DNA from 3 places in the Vreelandella sp. 162(4c) genome. Region 1 is predicted to be linked to each of the others. Evidence: predicted binding sites of a transcription regulator. Region 1 holds the regulator's gene; each other region holds the start of a gene.
The links. The regulator LexA, encoded in region 1, represses DNA repair genes until DNA is damaged. The targets are predictions, from matches to a motif close to TACTGTNTANNTANACAGTA.
Positions count from the first base shown of each region.

Region 2: the regulator LexA is predicted to act here: its motif matches at 2,513-2,532, upstream of recN (DNA repair protein RecN).
Region 3: the regulator LexA is predicted to act here: its motif matches at 3,258-3,277, upstream of recA (recombinase RecA).

Region 1 is NZ_CM176981.1:5,098,777-5,103,886, reverse strand. It holds gene AC4EYZ_RS23585 (hypoxanthine-guanine phosphoribosyltransferase) at 1-298, opposite strand, end outside; gene nagZ (beta-N-acetylhexosaminidase) at 385-1,422, opposite strand; gene AC4EYZ_RS23575 (L,D-transpeptidase) at 1,486-2,022, opposite strand; gene AC4EYZ_RS23570 (TetR/AcrR family transcriptional regulator) at 2,000-2,692, opposite strand; gene lexA (transcriptional repressor LexA) at 2,960-3,640, shown strand; gene AC4EYZ_RS23560 (energy-coupling factor ABC transporter permease) at 3,649-4,320, opposite strand; gene purU (formyltetrahydrofolate deformylase) at 4,360-5,110, opposite strand, start outside.
Region 2 is NZ_CM176981.1:2,157,447-2,162,556, reverse strand. It holds gene bamE (outer membrane protein assembly factor BamE) at 1-62, opposite strand, end outside; gene fur (ferric iron uptake transcriptional regulator) at 135-587, shown strand; gene recN (DNA repair protein RecN) at 792-2,465, opposite strand; gene grpE (nucleotide exchange factor GrpE) at 2,676-3,317, shown strand; gene dnaK (molecular chaperone DnaK) at 3,476-5,110, shown strand, end outside.
Region 3 is NZ_CM176981.1:1,748,031-1,753,140, reverse strand. It holds gene mutS (DNA mismatch repair protein MutS) at 1-2,544, opposite strand, end outside; gene AC4EYZ_RS07890 (CinA family protein) at 2,628-3,167, shown strand; gene recA (recombinase RecA) at 3,297-4,370, shown strand; gene AC4EYZ_RS07880 (regulatory protein RecX) at 4,395-4,859, shown strand; gene alaS (alanine--tRNA ligase) at 5,074-5,110, shown strand, end outside.

The DNA.
Region 1 (5,110 bases):
GGGAAACGCGCCAAAAAAGCTCGCCGCCGCGCAGCTCGTTGCGGTAGCGAGTGGCATGCAAATAATCTACTTCCAACGGAAAGCCCAAGCGGGTAAGCAGATGACCGGTGGTAATCAAGCCACCATTCATTACGCAGTAAAAAACCGGCAGTTTATCGCCTAAATCCCGAGTAATCTCTTCCGCCATACGATCCAGCGCCCGCTCTACCTCTTGCTGAGAAATTAGGCAGTCGGCGTTATCCATCAGCTCACGCATCGAGTCCAGCGACTCTAATGCTTCTTTATCCAACTTTGACATCTACCAACTCCACGGCGGGTTAAAACTTCATTTATTTAAGTAAGAGATTTATTCAGCGCTGGGCTTACTCTGCTTCCGCACTGGGCTTACTCGGCTTCTGCGCTGAACTGGGGCTTATCCGCTAGCGCTTCCAGCTTAGCGTGAGTACGACGCCAACGGCCCAATGCACTCAGCGCATCTAGGTCTGGGCGCGCACGGCTATAGCGCAACTTAGCGGGGCGCTTAGAATTGATTCCGTGGCATGCCTCCATCACTTCAAGCGCGGAGGCTCGGTCATTACATACCAGCAGCATATCGCAGCCTGCTGCCAGCGCTGCCTGGGCACGCGCTTTGGGGTCTCCCGCCTCGTGGGCGCCGGCCATACTCAGGTCATCTGAAAAAATGCAGCCTTTGAAGCCTAGCGATTCCCGCAGCATGCCCAACCAGTTGGGTGAAAAGCCTGCTGGGCGCGTATCAAAAGCACTATAAATAACGTGTGCAGGCATAATCCCATCTAACTGTGAAGCTAACTGGGTAAAGGGCACAAGATCGTGCTGTTTCATCACTTCTAGCGGGCGATCGTCTATCGGCAATGCAACGTGTGAGTCCGCCGCGACACCACCGTGGCCGGGAAAGTGCTTACCCACAGCGGCCATACCGGCATCGTGAAGCCCCTGAATAAATGCATTGCCCAGCTGGGCTACGTGCTGTGGGTCACTGCTGAAACTACGATCACCAATAACGCTGGATAGACCGCTCTCCACATCAAGTACCGGGGCGAAGCTCAGATCCAGACCGCAGGCAGCCATCTCCATCCCTAACAACCAGCCGGCATCTTTAGCTAACGCCAGCCCCTCTCCCTGGGCAGCGCGGTAACACTCGCCGATACGCGCCATGGCAGGCAGGCGTGTTAACCCCTCTTTTATGCGCTGAACGCGACCGCCTTCTTGATCCACGGCAAGCAGTAAATCAGCACGCACACGGCGAATATCGCTGCAGAGCTTGCGAACCTGATAGCCATGTTCAACGTTGCGGGCAAACAAAATTACGCCCCCTACCGTCGGTTCTAGCAGCAAGCGTTTTTCTGCAGCCGTCAATTTTGGGCCTTCAAGGTCAAGCATGACCGGGCCTAACGGTTGAGTCATCGTGATAGGTCCATGAAAAGGGGCGATGATTCTAGACGATCGTCTAGCGGTGTCAAAATCTGATCAGTCAAAGGACTGGCGTCCACCGTGCAACCAAACAGGGGTGCCCGGCAACGCTAACGAAAAGATATAGAGCAAATCACTATTGCGTAAACGAATACAGCCGTGGGACGCAGCAACGCCCATGGGCTCGTCAGGCGGCGTCCCGTGCAGGTAAATATAGCGCCGTTGCGAGTCCACCTGACCACCGCGGTTCACGCCCTTTTCCAAGCCACACAGCCACAGTATGCGGGTCAGAATCCAGTCACGCTCTGGATGCTCTTCGGCGAGTTCGGGCGAAAATGTCTCGCCCGTCCAGCGGCGACCTCGAAACACCGCATTTTCGGGCATATCACCGCCAATGGCCGCGCGCACATAGTGCCACCCGCGAGGGGTTTTACCACTGCCGTTGCGCTCCCCGCTTCCGGCAGCACCGGATGAAATAGAACACTCATGGAGCACTTTTGGCCCTCGCCAACAGCGCAGCAACTGTTCGGTAGTATCGATCTCCAGCCAGATATGTTCCGTTGGAGGTAGCTCAGCTAGCGTAGGAGTTCGCATGTTTTCCTTCTTCTGGCTTGGCACCGTCAAGGGCTATGGGTAACGGCGCATTCATAGCAGCCACCACTACCGGGAGCAATCGCCTGACCAAATCACGCACAGAGACCTGCTCGTGGTAATCCTTCTCCGCGATATCGCGTAGCGCATCGAGGCCAGACAGGGTAAAGATTACCGTGCCGAGCACAAAGTGTAGCCGCCAAAAACGCTCGGCGTCAGGCAGATCCGGCGTTGCTTTGCGCACAAGCTCGGTGAAGCGTGTAAACACATCGCCATACTCTTCCTGGATATAACGTCTTAGATGTCCCTGTGCTTGACTGTAGGCAAGACCCAGCAGGCGCATAAACACTTTCAAACTATTGCGCTCGGCGGGCACCGCGAGAACGGTAGTTGCCATGGTCTCGAGCAGTGTTTCCAGCGGGATAACGCGCCCGGCGTGTTGGCCCTCGAGCTCATCTAGCGCAGTATGAAAGCGCTGACTAAACGGATCCAGGTAGCGGGCAAAAACGGCCTGAATCAAGGCTTTTTTGGAACCAAAATGGTAATTAACAGCGGCTAAGTTAACCCGCGCTTTGCTAGTGATGTTGCGCAGCGAAGTTTCAGCAAAACCCCGCTCTGCAAACAGCACCTCGGCGGTGTCGAGTATACGGGTCACCGTATCAGATTGAGCCATGTCGCTCTCCAGGGAAACAGGTGTTTAAAACATAGCAAAATACTATGCCATAACGTAGGCGGGCTCAACGCTTGATTTATTGACAAAATGTGACGTATTAAATAAGCAGAAACTTAGTTTCAAACGATTAGAAAAATTGCATAGACATCGGCAATAGGCACTGACAAGCCATATACTGGACAGAGGAACATACTGTATACTTAAACACTTATTGATTAAGTCGACATTTAACTTGTTACTGTCTATTCACTATTTATGGAGTCTGGTATGTCGCGTCCGCTAACCGCTCGCCAACAGCACGTGTTTGATTTTATCGTTAAGACCATGGGCGAATTTGGCTACCCTCCTACCCGCGCCGAGATTGCCAAAGCACTTGGCTTCCGCTCACCCAATGCGGCTGAAGAGCACCTGCGCGCGCTGGAACGCAAAGGTGTTATTCGCATTATCCGCAACACCTCTCGCGGCATCCGCCTGCCCAACCAGGAACCTCAAGAAGTCCTGGATAGCGCAGTCACCGCCTTACCCACAACCAACGTGGAAGCCCCACCCACTGGCCTGCCTGTGATCGGGGAAGTAGCTGCCGGCAGCCCCATTTTGGCCGCCGAACATATTGATCGCTACTGCCCGCTACCGGCCGAGTACTTCACTCCCAAAGCTGACTATCTGCTGCGCGTACGCGGCCTTTCCATGAAGGATATTGGCATTTTGGAAGGTGATTTACTGGCGGTTCATCGCACCGACCGGGTTCGCGATGGCCAGATCGTGGTTGCCCGCCTGGACGATGAAGTAACGGTTAAACGCTTCAAACGCCAGGGGCACCAAGTGACGCTGTTTGCAGAGAACCCTGATTTTGCGCCCATTGAAATCGACCTGCGCTCTCAAGCGCTCGATATTGAAGGCGTTGGAGTCGGCGTAATTCGTGGTGGCAACGGCCAGGCACTCGGCTAATAAATCCGCTACTGCAGGTCGATATAGCGGTGGTCATTGAAGGTGGCCACCCAGTTTGGGTGATAGACCAGCAGGATGCTCAGCAGCATGCCAGTAATAAATGCCTCTGAAGGCATTAGCAGTGGTAAAAAACGCGCATACTCCTGGGCGAGATAGATCGCCTCAGGGTCTGTACCCGCGACGATAATCAGCACTACCGCCGCCAAGCCTCCTCCCAGCGTTGCCAGCGCCGCGCCAAAAAAGCCGCAGGCAAACAGAAAGACCATCAAGTTATCCGGCAGGCGGCGATCTACCAGCCGCCATACCGTGCCAATAACGGCCGCCGGGACGATCCCAGTAACCAGTACATTTGCCCCCAGCAACATCCACTCATTACGGCCAATCACCACCATGGCAATGTTGATCAGCACGTTGCTAATCAGCGCTAATGGCGCTTTAAAAACGAGTGTCATCAATACTGTAAAAACAAGGTGTAGCGTTAGCCAATCAACAGCCTGGGCACGAAGCTGCCACATCAGCATCACCGCCAGCGTAGCACCCAGCCAGCGGTGCTGAAGCGCTGAATCCGCTATCAACACCTGCCAGGGCCGCCCCCAAAGCGCCCATGCGATCACTGCTAACGAGAGTAGCCAGGTGAGCAGCAGCGCCCAGGGCGCTAATACACCTTGCGCAAATGACATGGCGGCCTCTCAGGTTGATGGGCGGGCATTATAGAGTACTTAGCTAAATACCACTGTCTTGTTGCCATGCACCAACACACGATCCTCTAAGTGCCAACGCAAACCTCGAGCGAGCACGGCTTTCTCCACATCACGACCAAAGCGGACTAGATCAGTAGGCGTATGACAGTGGCTAACGCGATGGATATCCTGTTCGATGATGGGGCCTGCGTCGAGTTCCTCGGTCACATAGTGGCAGGTAGCGCCAATCAGCTTAACCCCCCGCTGGTAGGCCTGGTGGTAGGGCTTAGCCCCGGCAAAAGAGGGCAAAAAGCTGTGGTGAATATTGATCACTCGCCCCGCATAGCGCGCGCACAGCTCAGGGGGCAGTATTTGCATATAGCGCGCCAGCACCACGCAGTCGGCGCGGGCACTGTCGATTTCGGCCTGAACCTTGGCAAACGATGCTTGCTTATTGTCGGGGTCGACCGGTACATGGTGATAAGGAATACCGTACCACTCCGTCAGCGAACGCATATCATCATGGTTGGAGATAACCCCGACAATGTCGCAATCCAGTTCCCCCGCCTGCCAGCGGTAAAGTAGATCTACCAAGCAATGTGACTCCCGCGACACCATCAGCACTACGCGCCTACGCTGCTGGGTATCCACCAGCGACCACTGCATATTGAATTCGCTGGCTATCGGTTCAAATGCCGCGCTCAGCGCTTCCGCCGACATACCTACCGAATCCGCCAGAATTTCGTAGCGCATAAAAAAGCAGCCGGTTTCTAAATCGGAGTGCTGGCTA
Region 2 (5,110 bases), 2.5 Mb from region 1:
CTGCAGCCGCTAATGACAGTAAGGGCAACGGAGAGCGTGATGATTTGAGTCAATTTTTGCATTTGGGCCTATTCTTCACTATCGTGGTTTCGGTTGATCATACCCGACCTAACCAGTTACTGCGAAGAGCGACCATGGCCGATCAGAACCATGAATTGCGCAAAGCCGGTCTAAAAGTGACCCTGCCGCGCGTCAAGATACTTCAAATTCTCGAAAATGTTTCGGGTCAGCACCACCTTAGCGCGGAAGAAGTGTACAAAACACTGATTGATGCGGGCGAAGATGTTGGCTTGGCAACCGTATACCGCGTATTGACTCAGTTCGAGTCAGCGGGCTTGGTAATTCGTCATAATTTCGACGGAGGCCATGCGGTATTCGAGATGACCCAAGAGGATCACCATGACCACATGGTGTGCCTAGAAAGCGGCGAAATCATTGAGTTCGTTGACGAAATCATTGAACGCCGTCAGCAAGAAATCGCTGAAGAGCACGGCTACGAACTAGTGGATCATGCTCTGGTGCTATATGTACGTCCGCGCGGTTCCGACGTGACGCGCCAGGACAGCGGGCCGACGAACAAGAAATAGTGTTCGTAGGTCGCTGTTAGTCGCAGACCGTTAAGCGCGGTTCGAAATATAAGCGCCCCTGAGCCATTTGGCCGAATTCCTGGTTAACAGAATGTTAACTGGATTCGCCAAGTGGATCAGGGGCGTTTGTTTTGCTATGTGCAGATGTGCTGTATAGCTGTGCGCTATAGAAATGCACAGAAACGGCGCAGGGCGCCCGCTCAATCAGTGCGGCGGGCGTTGGCTGGCGTGCAGCATCTCCCGAGCGTGGGCGAGGGTTTGGTCAGAAAGCGTGACGCCGCCCAGCATGCGCGCCAGTTCGCTGATGCGGCCCTGTTCGTCGAGTAGCGCCATCTGGGTCAGCGTTGTATCGCGCTTCGCCTGTTTCTCGATATGCAGGTGCTGGTGCGCCTGTGCTGCCACCTGGGGTAGGTGGGTCACGGTCATGACCTGGCCGTTTTCGCCCAGTTTGCGCAGCAGTTGGCCAACGATCTCTGCGGTGGCCCCCGAGATACCCACATCCACTTCGTCAAACACCAGGCTGGGCACGGTTGAGTGCGTCGCCGCGACCACTTGAATCGCCAGGCTAATCCGCGACAACTCACCGCCGGAGGCGACTTTGGTCAATGGGCGAGCGGGTTGGCCGGGGTTGGCGCTAATCAAAAACTGCACGCGATCGAGACCTTCAGGGGAGGGCGCGTCTTTAGCGGTGACCTCCACTTCAAAACGGGCTTTGCCCATGGCCAAAAAGCCCAGTTGCTGCTGCACCTCTTTACCCAAGCGAAGTGCGGCTTTTTGACGGCTCTCGCTGAGTTTTTTCGCCTCTTGGCGATAGTCTTCGCGTAGCTCGACGACCCGCGCACTGAGTGCCTCCAAGTCATTGCCACCCTCTTCTAACTGCGCGACTTCCCGCTGTAGGTCAGCATGCAGGGCGCATAGCTCATCAGGAGCAACGTGGTGCTTGCGGGCAATCCGGTGTACGTCGGTCATTCGTTCTTCAACCCAGGCGAGCCGCTCAGGGTCTAATTCGGTGGTGCTGGCGAGGCGGTTAAGCTCGCTGGAGGCCTCTTCCACTTGAATGCGCGCATCGCTCAGCATGGCAAGCGTGTTCGCCAGGGTGCCTTTGTCGCTACCTGGCAGGGCGCTTAAGTGGGTAAACGCTTGGTTGAGTAAGGAGAGCGCGCCGCCCTCGTCACTGGCGCAGCAGTCGGCGGCAAACTGGGTTTCGCGCAGGGTCTCTTCCGCGTGAGCCAGGGTGTGCTGCTCTTCCTCTAACGTGGCTAATTCACCTTCCGCTAAACCGAGCTGATCCAGCTCTTCTACTTGGTAACGCAGCAACTGCCGTTTGGCCTCAACTTCACTGCCTTCTTCGCTTAGCTTCTTCAGCTGCCGACGCGCACTGCGCCACTCGCGGAACGTTTCAGCTAATTGAGTGGTGGCATCGTTTAGGCCTGCGTAATCGTCCAGCAGGGCAAGGTGGGTCTCTTCGCGCATCAGCGCATGGTGAGCATGCTGTCCATGAATTTGAATCAGCTGCTCGCCGAGGGATTTTAGATCCGAGATAGTTGCGGGTTGGCCGTTAATCCAGGCTTTGGAACGGCCGTTGGCGGTGACCACACGGCGCAGCAAGCATTCCTCAGCGGGGAGCTCCCGCGCCGTTAGCCACTCGATGGCGGCGGGCAGGTGTTGAATGTCGAAGCGTGCGGAGAGGTCCGTACGCTCGCGGCCGTGACGCACGCTTCCGGCGTCGGCACGCTCGCCCAGGCAGAGCCCAAGGGCGCCTAACAGGATCGATTTGCCCGCGCCGGTTTCCCCGGTAATCGCGGTCATACCGCCGGTCAAGTCGAGTTCTAAGTGATCGACAATGGCGAAATCTTGAATAGCTAGCTGAGTAAGCATGGCGCCTCCTGAGGCGGTACAGCATAGAAGCTGGATACTTATCCAATAGTTGTTGATTTATACAGTAGTTAATAACTCACTTCAATGCACCTCTTGAGATGGAATTTATGGCCCCCATATAGCGTGCATGATCAGTCAAAGCTAGTGACTTAAAGCTTACTTCTTTGCGCGCCGCCCGCGTGGCCGCGCTCTACTTTTTAGGAGCACAACATGGCGAAAGAACCGCAAACACCAATGGACGATGAGCTGGCCCGCCACGAGCAAGACGCCGATGGCGCCGAGCAAGCAGCTGAGAAGGTTGCTGAAGAGCGCTTGATGGAGGGCGAACTGGAAGGATTGATCAATGACGAAGAGGCGCTAGAGGACAGCGTCGACAACCCGGAAGCGGAAATGCTGGCAGCCCAAGTAGGTGAGTTAGAGCAGAGCTTGGCCGAAGCCAAGGATCAAGCCCTTCGCGCCGCCGCTGAAGCGCAAAACGTGCGCCGTCGTGCGGAGCAGGAAGCGGAAAAAGCCCGCAAGTTTGCCCTGGAGAAGTTCGTTAAAGAGCTGCTGCCAGTGGTAGATAGCCTGGAAAAAGCGCTTGAGACCATGGAAGAGGGTGCATCGGAAGTTCATCGTGAAGGTGTTTCCATGACCTTGAAAATGCAGCTGGATGTACTCAACAAGTTCGGCGTTGAAAGCATTGAACCCCATGGTGAACCCTTCGACCCGCAAGTGCACGAAGCCATGACCATGGTGCCTAACCCGGATCTCGAACCGAACACCGTGATGGACGTTATGCAGAAAGGCTATTTACTCAATGGACGCTTGGTGCGCCCAGCGATGGTTGTAGTGAGTAAAAAAGCCGATTAAGCCACTGGCGGCACAGAGTTTGAAAAAAGTGTGTGAAAAAAAGCCCTTGAAATGTCAGCGGCGGCCCCCAAATAAAGGGCAACCCCGCGGGGAAACCCGCAGACAAGCTTTAAAAACTAAATTTTCAGTTTTGTAACAACCGAATTCGAGGTATTGCTATGGGACGTATAATTGGTATCGACCTGGGCACCACTAACTCTTGTGTGGCCGTGCTCGATGGTGACAGCGCTAAAGTTATCGAAAACGCCGAAGGCGGTCGTACGACGCCTTCTATTATCGCCTACACCGATGATGGTGAAACGCTGGTAGGTCAGGCGGCTAAACGTCAGGCCGTTACTAACCCAGAAAACACCCTGTACGCCATCAAGCGTCTCATTGGCCGTCGCTTTAAAGACGACGTCGTCCAGAAAGACATTAAGATGGTGCCGTACAAAATCAGCGAAGCTGATAACGGTGACGCTTGGGTTGAAGTAAAAGGCAAAAAAATGGCACCGCCGCAGGTAAGCGCGGAAGTGCTGAAGAAAATGAAGAAGACTGCCGAAGACTACTTGGGCGAAGCAGTCACCGAAGCGGTCATTACCGTACCGGCCTATTTCAACGACAGCCAGCGTCAGGCGACCAAAGACGCCGGCCGCATTGCCGGTCTGGACGTTAAGCGCATTATTAACGAGCCGACCGCTGCCGCACTGGCCTACGGTATGGACAAATCCCGCGGCGACAAAACCATCGCGGTCTACGACCTGGGTGGCGGCACCTTCGATATCTCGATCATCGAAATTGCCGATGTCGACGGCGAAACCCAGTTTGAAGTGTTGGCCACCAACGGTGACACCTTCCTGGGCGGCGAAGACTTTGACTTGGCGCTGATCAACTACCTGGTAGACCAGTTCAAGTCTGACAGCGGCATTGATCTGTCTGGCGATAACCTGGCCATGCAGCGTCTGAAAGAAGCTGCCGAAAAAGCCAAAATTGAGCTGTCTAGCGCTCAGCAGACCGATGTGAACCTGCCTTACATCACCGCCGACAACACTGGCCCGAAACACCTTAACGTTAAGGTGACTCGTGCCAAGCTGGAGTCGCTGGTCGAAGAGCTGGTTCAGCGCTCGCTCGAGCCGTGCAAAATGGCCCTGAAAGATGCAGGCCTGTCTGCCTCTGAAATCGACGAAGTGATCCTGGTCGGTGGCCAGACACGTATGCCGATGGTGCAGAAGAAAGCCGCTGACTTCTTCGGCAAAGAAGCACGTAAAGACGTTAACCCGGACGAAGCGGTTGCTGTTGGTGCCGCGATTCAGGGCGGCGTACTGGGTGGCGACGTTAAAGACGTTCTGCTGCTCGACGTTACCCCGCTTACCCTGGGTATCGAAACCCTGGGTGGCGTGATGACGCCGCTGATCGAAAAGAACACCACCATCCCGACCAAGAAGACACAAACCTTCTCTACGGCGGATGACAACCAAACGGCGGTGACCATTCACGCCGTGCAGGGTGAGCGCAAGCAAGTGTCGCAGAATAAGTCGCTGGGTCGTTTTGATCTTGCTGACATTCCGCCTGCACCACGCGGCGTGCCGCAGATCGAAGTCGCCTTCGACTTGGATGCCAACGGCATTCTGAACGTATCGGCAAAAGACAAGGCCACTGGCAAAGAGCAGTCGATTGTCATCAAGGCGTCTAGCGGTCTGTCCGAGGAAGAGGTCGAGCAAATGGTACGTGATGCCGAAGCTCACGCCGAAGAGGACAAAAAGTTCGAAGAGCTGGTGCAGCTGCGTAACCAAGCTGACGGTATGATTCACGCT
Region 3 (5,110 bases), 2.1 Mb from region 1:
CTGATACAATAGTGATAGCGCTTCCCGCGGTGTTAAACCATCCATATCGACGTTTTCCAACGCCTCGACCACCGGATGCGGTGCAGCGGCGAACAGGTCGTTTTGCTGCGGTGCGGTTCGCGGCGCCTGCGCCGTGTTATCCACATCGCGCTGCTCCAAACTTATCAGCTTCTCGCGGGCACGTTTAATCACATGGTTGGGCACACCCGCTAATTGCGCCACCTGTAAACCATAGCTCTGGCTGGCCGGGCCCGCTTCGATGCGGTGCATAAACACAATGCTGTCGCCATGCTCGGTCGCCGTTAGGTGGATATTGGCCACCCCTTCCATATGCTCAGGCAGCGCCGTCATTTCAAAGTAGTGGGTCGCAAACAGCGTTAGCGCGCGTCCTTTTGCCAAATGTTCAGCGCTTGCCCAGGCGAGCGACAGACCGTCAAAGGTACTGGTGCCGCGGCCAATTTCATCCATCAGGATCAAGCTTTGCTGGGTGGCATTGTGGAGAATGTTGGCGGTTTCAGTCATCTCGACCATAAAGGTAGAGCGCCCGCCGGCCAAGTCATCCGATGAGCCAATGCGGGTGAATATTCGATCCAGCGGGCCGATCTCGGCGGCATTGGCGGGCACAAAGCTGCCGCAGTGAGCGAGAAGGGCGATGAGCGCCGTCTGACGCATATAGGTCGATTTACCGCCCATGTTGGGGCCGGTAATAATCAGCATGTGCTGGTCAGGATTGAGCGTCACGTCGTTGGGCACAAAGGGTGTCTCGCTCACCTGCTCGACCACCGGATGTCGTCCCGCGTCAATTTGAATCCCGGTGGTTTCGCTGAGTGTTGGACGCACCCAGTTCAGCGCCTCGGCGCGCTCGGCAAAGGCGCACAGTACGTCCAGTTCCGCCAAGGCTTGCGAGGTGCTCTGCAGCGCGTGAAGGCTTGCGTTGAGATCGCCAAGCAGGCGATCGTAGAGCCATTTTTCACGCGTCAACGCGCGAGATTTAGCGGAGAGTGCCTTATCTTCAAACTCTTTGAGCTCGGGGATAATGAACCGCTCGGCATTTTTAAGTGTCTGGCGGCGAATATAGTCGGCGGGCGCCTGCTGGGCTTGTGAACGCGGTAGTTCGATAAAGTAGCCGTGCACCCGGTTGTAGCCCACTTTGAGATTGGCTAGCCCCGTGCGCTCGCGCTCGCGAAGCTCGAGCTGAATAAGATAGTCGCCCGCGTTTTCGGCCATGCCACGGTGCTCATCCAGCTCTGAATCAAAGCCATCGGCAATCACCCCACCATCGCGGATCACCACCGGCGGATTTTCTACCAGCGCCCGGCTGAGCATATCGGCCATTTCTGGGTAGGGGCGAATATGCGAGCGCAGGTTATCCAGCGCACTGCCGCTCTCAACCTCGCTAAGCTGTTGCTCCAGTTCCGGAAGCGTTACCAGTGCATCCCGCAGCCGTGCCAAATCGCGCGGGCGGGCGCTATACAGCGCCACCCGGGCCAGAATGCGCTCCACGTCGCCCACCGCGCTCAACGTCTCGCGCAGCGGCATATAGGCGGCATCCAGGCTTAGCAGCGCCACACCCGCATGACGGGCCTGGACAATCTCGCGTTGACGCAGTGGCCGATTAAGCCAGCGTTTGAGTAGCCGTGAACCCATGGCGGTGGTACAGGTATCCAGCACGCTGGCCAGGGTGTTGTCGCTGCTGCCGCCCAGGTTGATATCAATTTCCAGATTACGGCGGCTGGCAGCGTCGATCACCACCGCGTCGTCGCGGTTCTCAACGCTGATGGCGGTCACGTGGGGCAGGCGCGAGCGCTGAGTGTCCCGGGCATAATCGATCAATACCCCGGCAGCAATTAGCGCAGAGGTTAAGTGCGCACAGCCAAAGCCACGTAAATCCTGCACTTCGAACTGGTCGCAGAGGCTACGGGTAGCGCTTTCCAAATCAAACAGCCACTCGCCCTGGCGGCGCAGGCTGCGTTTCTGCGACCAGGCCTCGGGTAGCGTTAAGCTTTCGGGTACCAGCAGCTCGGCCGGGGAGAGACGCGTCAGCTCGGCGAGCATTTCGGCTTCGCTGTCTACTTCCAGTACGTTGAAGCGACCACTGGAGAGCTCCAGCCAGGCAAGGCCCCAGCTCTCTTTTCCGGGAGAAACGGACACCAGGACGTTGTCGCGGCGGGCATCGAGCAGCGCTTCATCGTGGAGTGTGCCAGGGGTGACGATACGCACCACTTGGCGCTCAACGGGCCCTTTGCTGGTCGCGGGGTCGCCAATTTGCTCACAAATAGCGACCGACTCGCCGCCAGCGACGAGGCGGGCCAGATAGCCCTCAGCGCTGTGATAGGGGACGCCCGCCATCGGGATAGGCTTGCCGCCTGACTGCCCACGCTGGGTAAGGGTAATATCCAGCAGTGCGGCGGCGCGCTTGGCGTCGTCGAAAAACAGTTCGTAAAAATCCCCCATGCGGTAGAACAGCAGTACCTTGGGGTGCTCGCGTTTGATCTTTAAATACTGGGTGATCATTGGCGTGTTGGCGGGAATAGCCTGTGACATGGGCGTCCTGATTGAGCAATTTCTTTGAGAAAGCTAAACGCAGTATTCTACGCTGAACAGACGACTCACTTGAAGGAGCGACCATAGTGCCCAGCGAAACTAGCCTGAAAAATCTTGATTTAACCCTGTTAGCTCAGCGGCTGGGGCGGCTGTGTAAGCAGTTGAATGTGGAAGTGACCGCCGCTGAGTCATGTACGGGGGGCGGCATTGCCAGCGCCATTACCGAGGTGGCGGGTAGCTCTGCTTACTTTACGACGGGCTATGTGACCTATGCGAATGCTGCTAAAACGCGCTTATTGGGGGTGCCTGAGACCACGCTGGCCGAGCACGGTGCTGTCAGCAAGGAGGTCGTCAAAGCCATGGTGCTGGGCGCCTGTAATGAAAGTGGCGCGGGCTTAGCTGTTGCCGTTAGCGGTGTTGCAGGCCCAGAGGGGGGGAGCGCTGAAAAGCCGGTGGGTACGGTTTGGTTGGCCTGGGGAGATGCTGCTGCCCAGGAAGCTGAATGCTTTCACTTTCCAGGTGACCGTCAGTCGGTGCGAGAGCAGGCCGTGCGTCAGGCCTTGGTTGGGCTGGTGGCGCGCCTGAATGAGCGCGAGAAGGCGAGCAAGACGAACCAGCCGTAAGAAAAAGGCGCATATGCAAAAAGGCTGTTGATAAAATAGATGAGAGAAAGCGCGATCAAGGATTTGTTTACGGCGCAATCTTTGGCATACTACTGGCTAATTATACAGCTTGTTATGAGGAATCTCTGAATGGCTCAGGATGACAACCGCACTAAAGCGCTAAACGCTGCACTCACCCAAATCGACCGTCAGTTCGGCAAGGGCACCGTCATGCGTCTAGGCGACGCACCGCGTGTCGTCATGCCGTCGGTTTCCACCGGTTCATTGGGTCTGGATATCGCCCTCGGCATCGGCGGGCTGCCGTTTGGCCGTGTGTGCGAAATCTTTGGCCCGGAATCGTCGGGTAAAACGACCCTGACCCTTTCGGTGATTGCTCAGGCGCAAAAACAGGGCAAAGTGTGTGCCTTCGTGGATGCCGAGCATGCGCTTGACCCCAGCTACGCAGAAAAGCTAGGCGTCAACCTGGATGATCTACTGATTTCCCAGCCGGACACCGGTGAGCAGGCGCTGGAAATTACCGACATGCTGGTACGCTCTGGCGGTGTTGACGTGATTGTTATCGACTCGGTCGCTGCGTTGACCCCGCGCGCTGAAATCGAAGGCGAAATGGGTGATTCCCACGTTGGCCTACAGGCGCGTTTGATGTCTCAGGCACTGCGTAAAATCACCGGTAATATCAAAAACGCCAATTGCTTGGTGATCTTCATCAACCAGATCCGCATGAAGATCGGCGTCATGTTTGGTAGCCCCGAAACCACCACTGGTGGTAACGCGCTGAAGTTCTATGCCAGCGTGCGTCTGGATATTCGTCGTACCGGCTCGGTGAAAGTGGGTGATGAAGTCACCGGTAACGAAACCCGCGTGAAAGTAGTCAAAAACAAGGTAGCACCGCCATTCCGTCAGGCTGAATTCCAGATTCTTTACGGCAAGGGTATCTACCACGCCGGTGAGGTCATCGACCTGGGCGTGCAGTGCAACCTAGTCGACAAAGCCGGTGCCTGGTACAGCTATAAAGGTAAGAAAATCGGTCAAGGTAAAGCCAATTCAGCGCTGTATCTGGAAGAGCACCCGGAAATTATGCTCGAAATCGAAACGCAGATTCGTGAGCAGCTCTTGGCCAAGCCCGATCCTAAAAAGGAGAAGGAAGATGCGCCTGCCGAAGCAGCGGCAGAATTGGATGCGGGTGATGACGATCTGCTTTAAGACGACTCTCGCTAAGATAAGCTGATGGCATTCACCTCCCAGCGTGATGCTACGCCCCGTGATATCGCCATTGGCTTACTGGCTCGGCGCGAATACTCCCGCGCCGAGCTTGCTCAGCGTCTGAAGAAAAAGTCTTTCGACGATGCCGCTATTGATGAGTGCCTGGACGCCTTGGTTGAACAAGGGCTGCAGTCTGACGCGCGCTTTGCGGCCAGTTTCGTGCGCTCGCGCATACTGCGTGGCCAAGGCGTGATTCGTATTAAAGGCGAGTTGCGCCAGCGCGGCATAGACCAGGAAACCCTTGCCACCGCTTTTGAAGAAGTGGAGGGGGGCGAGCAGGTCGACTGGTTTGAGCTAGCCCGGGAAACCCTGGCGCGGCGTTTTGATAGCCCCGGTGAGACCCCCAAAGAGCGCGCTAGGCGTGAACGTTTTCTCGCCAGTCGCGGCTTCGATTTTGAACAAATTCGCTATGCGCTCTCCTGTCTGTAATACGTTTTCCCCAGCCTATACAATACCCCCTCTTACATTTCTAGTAGCGCTCTAATACGCTTGTTCATCCAGTTGTTTACGTGGCTGTTTGCCTTTCTGCCACTAAGTGCGGCTTTAGTCGTTTGACAACTGCGCTATAATGGCTGCTTTGCGACCCCTGAGGGTAGCGGCAACAGCGCCCTGGGACATCACGCTTTCTTGTTACGGATACCCTATGAAAAGCGCAGAGATTAGACAGGCCTTTCTCACCT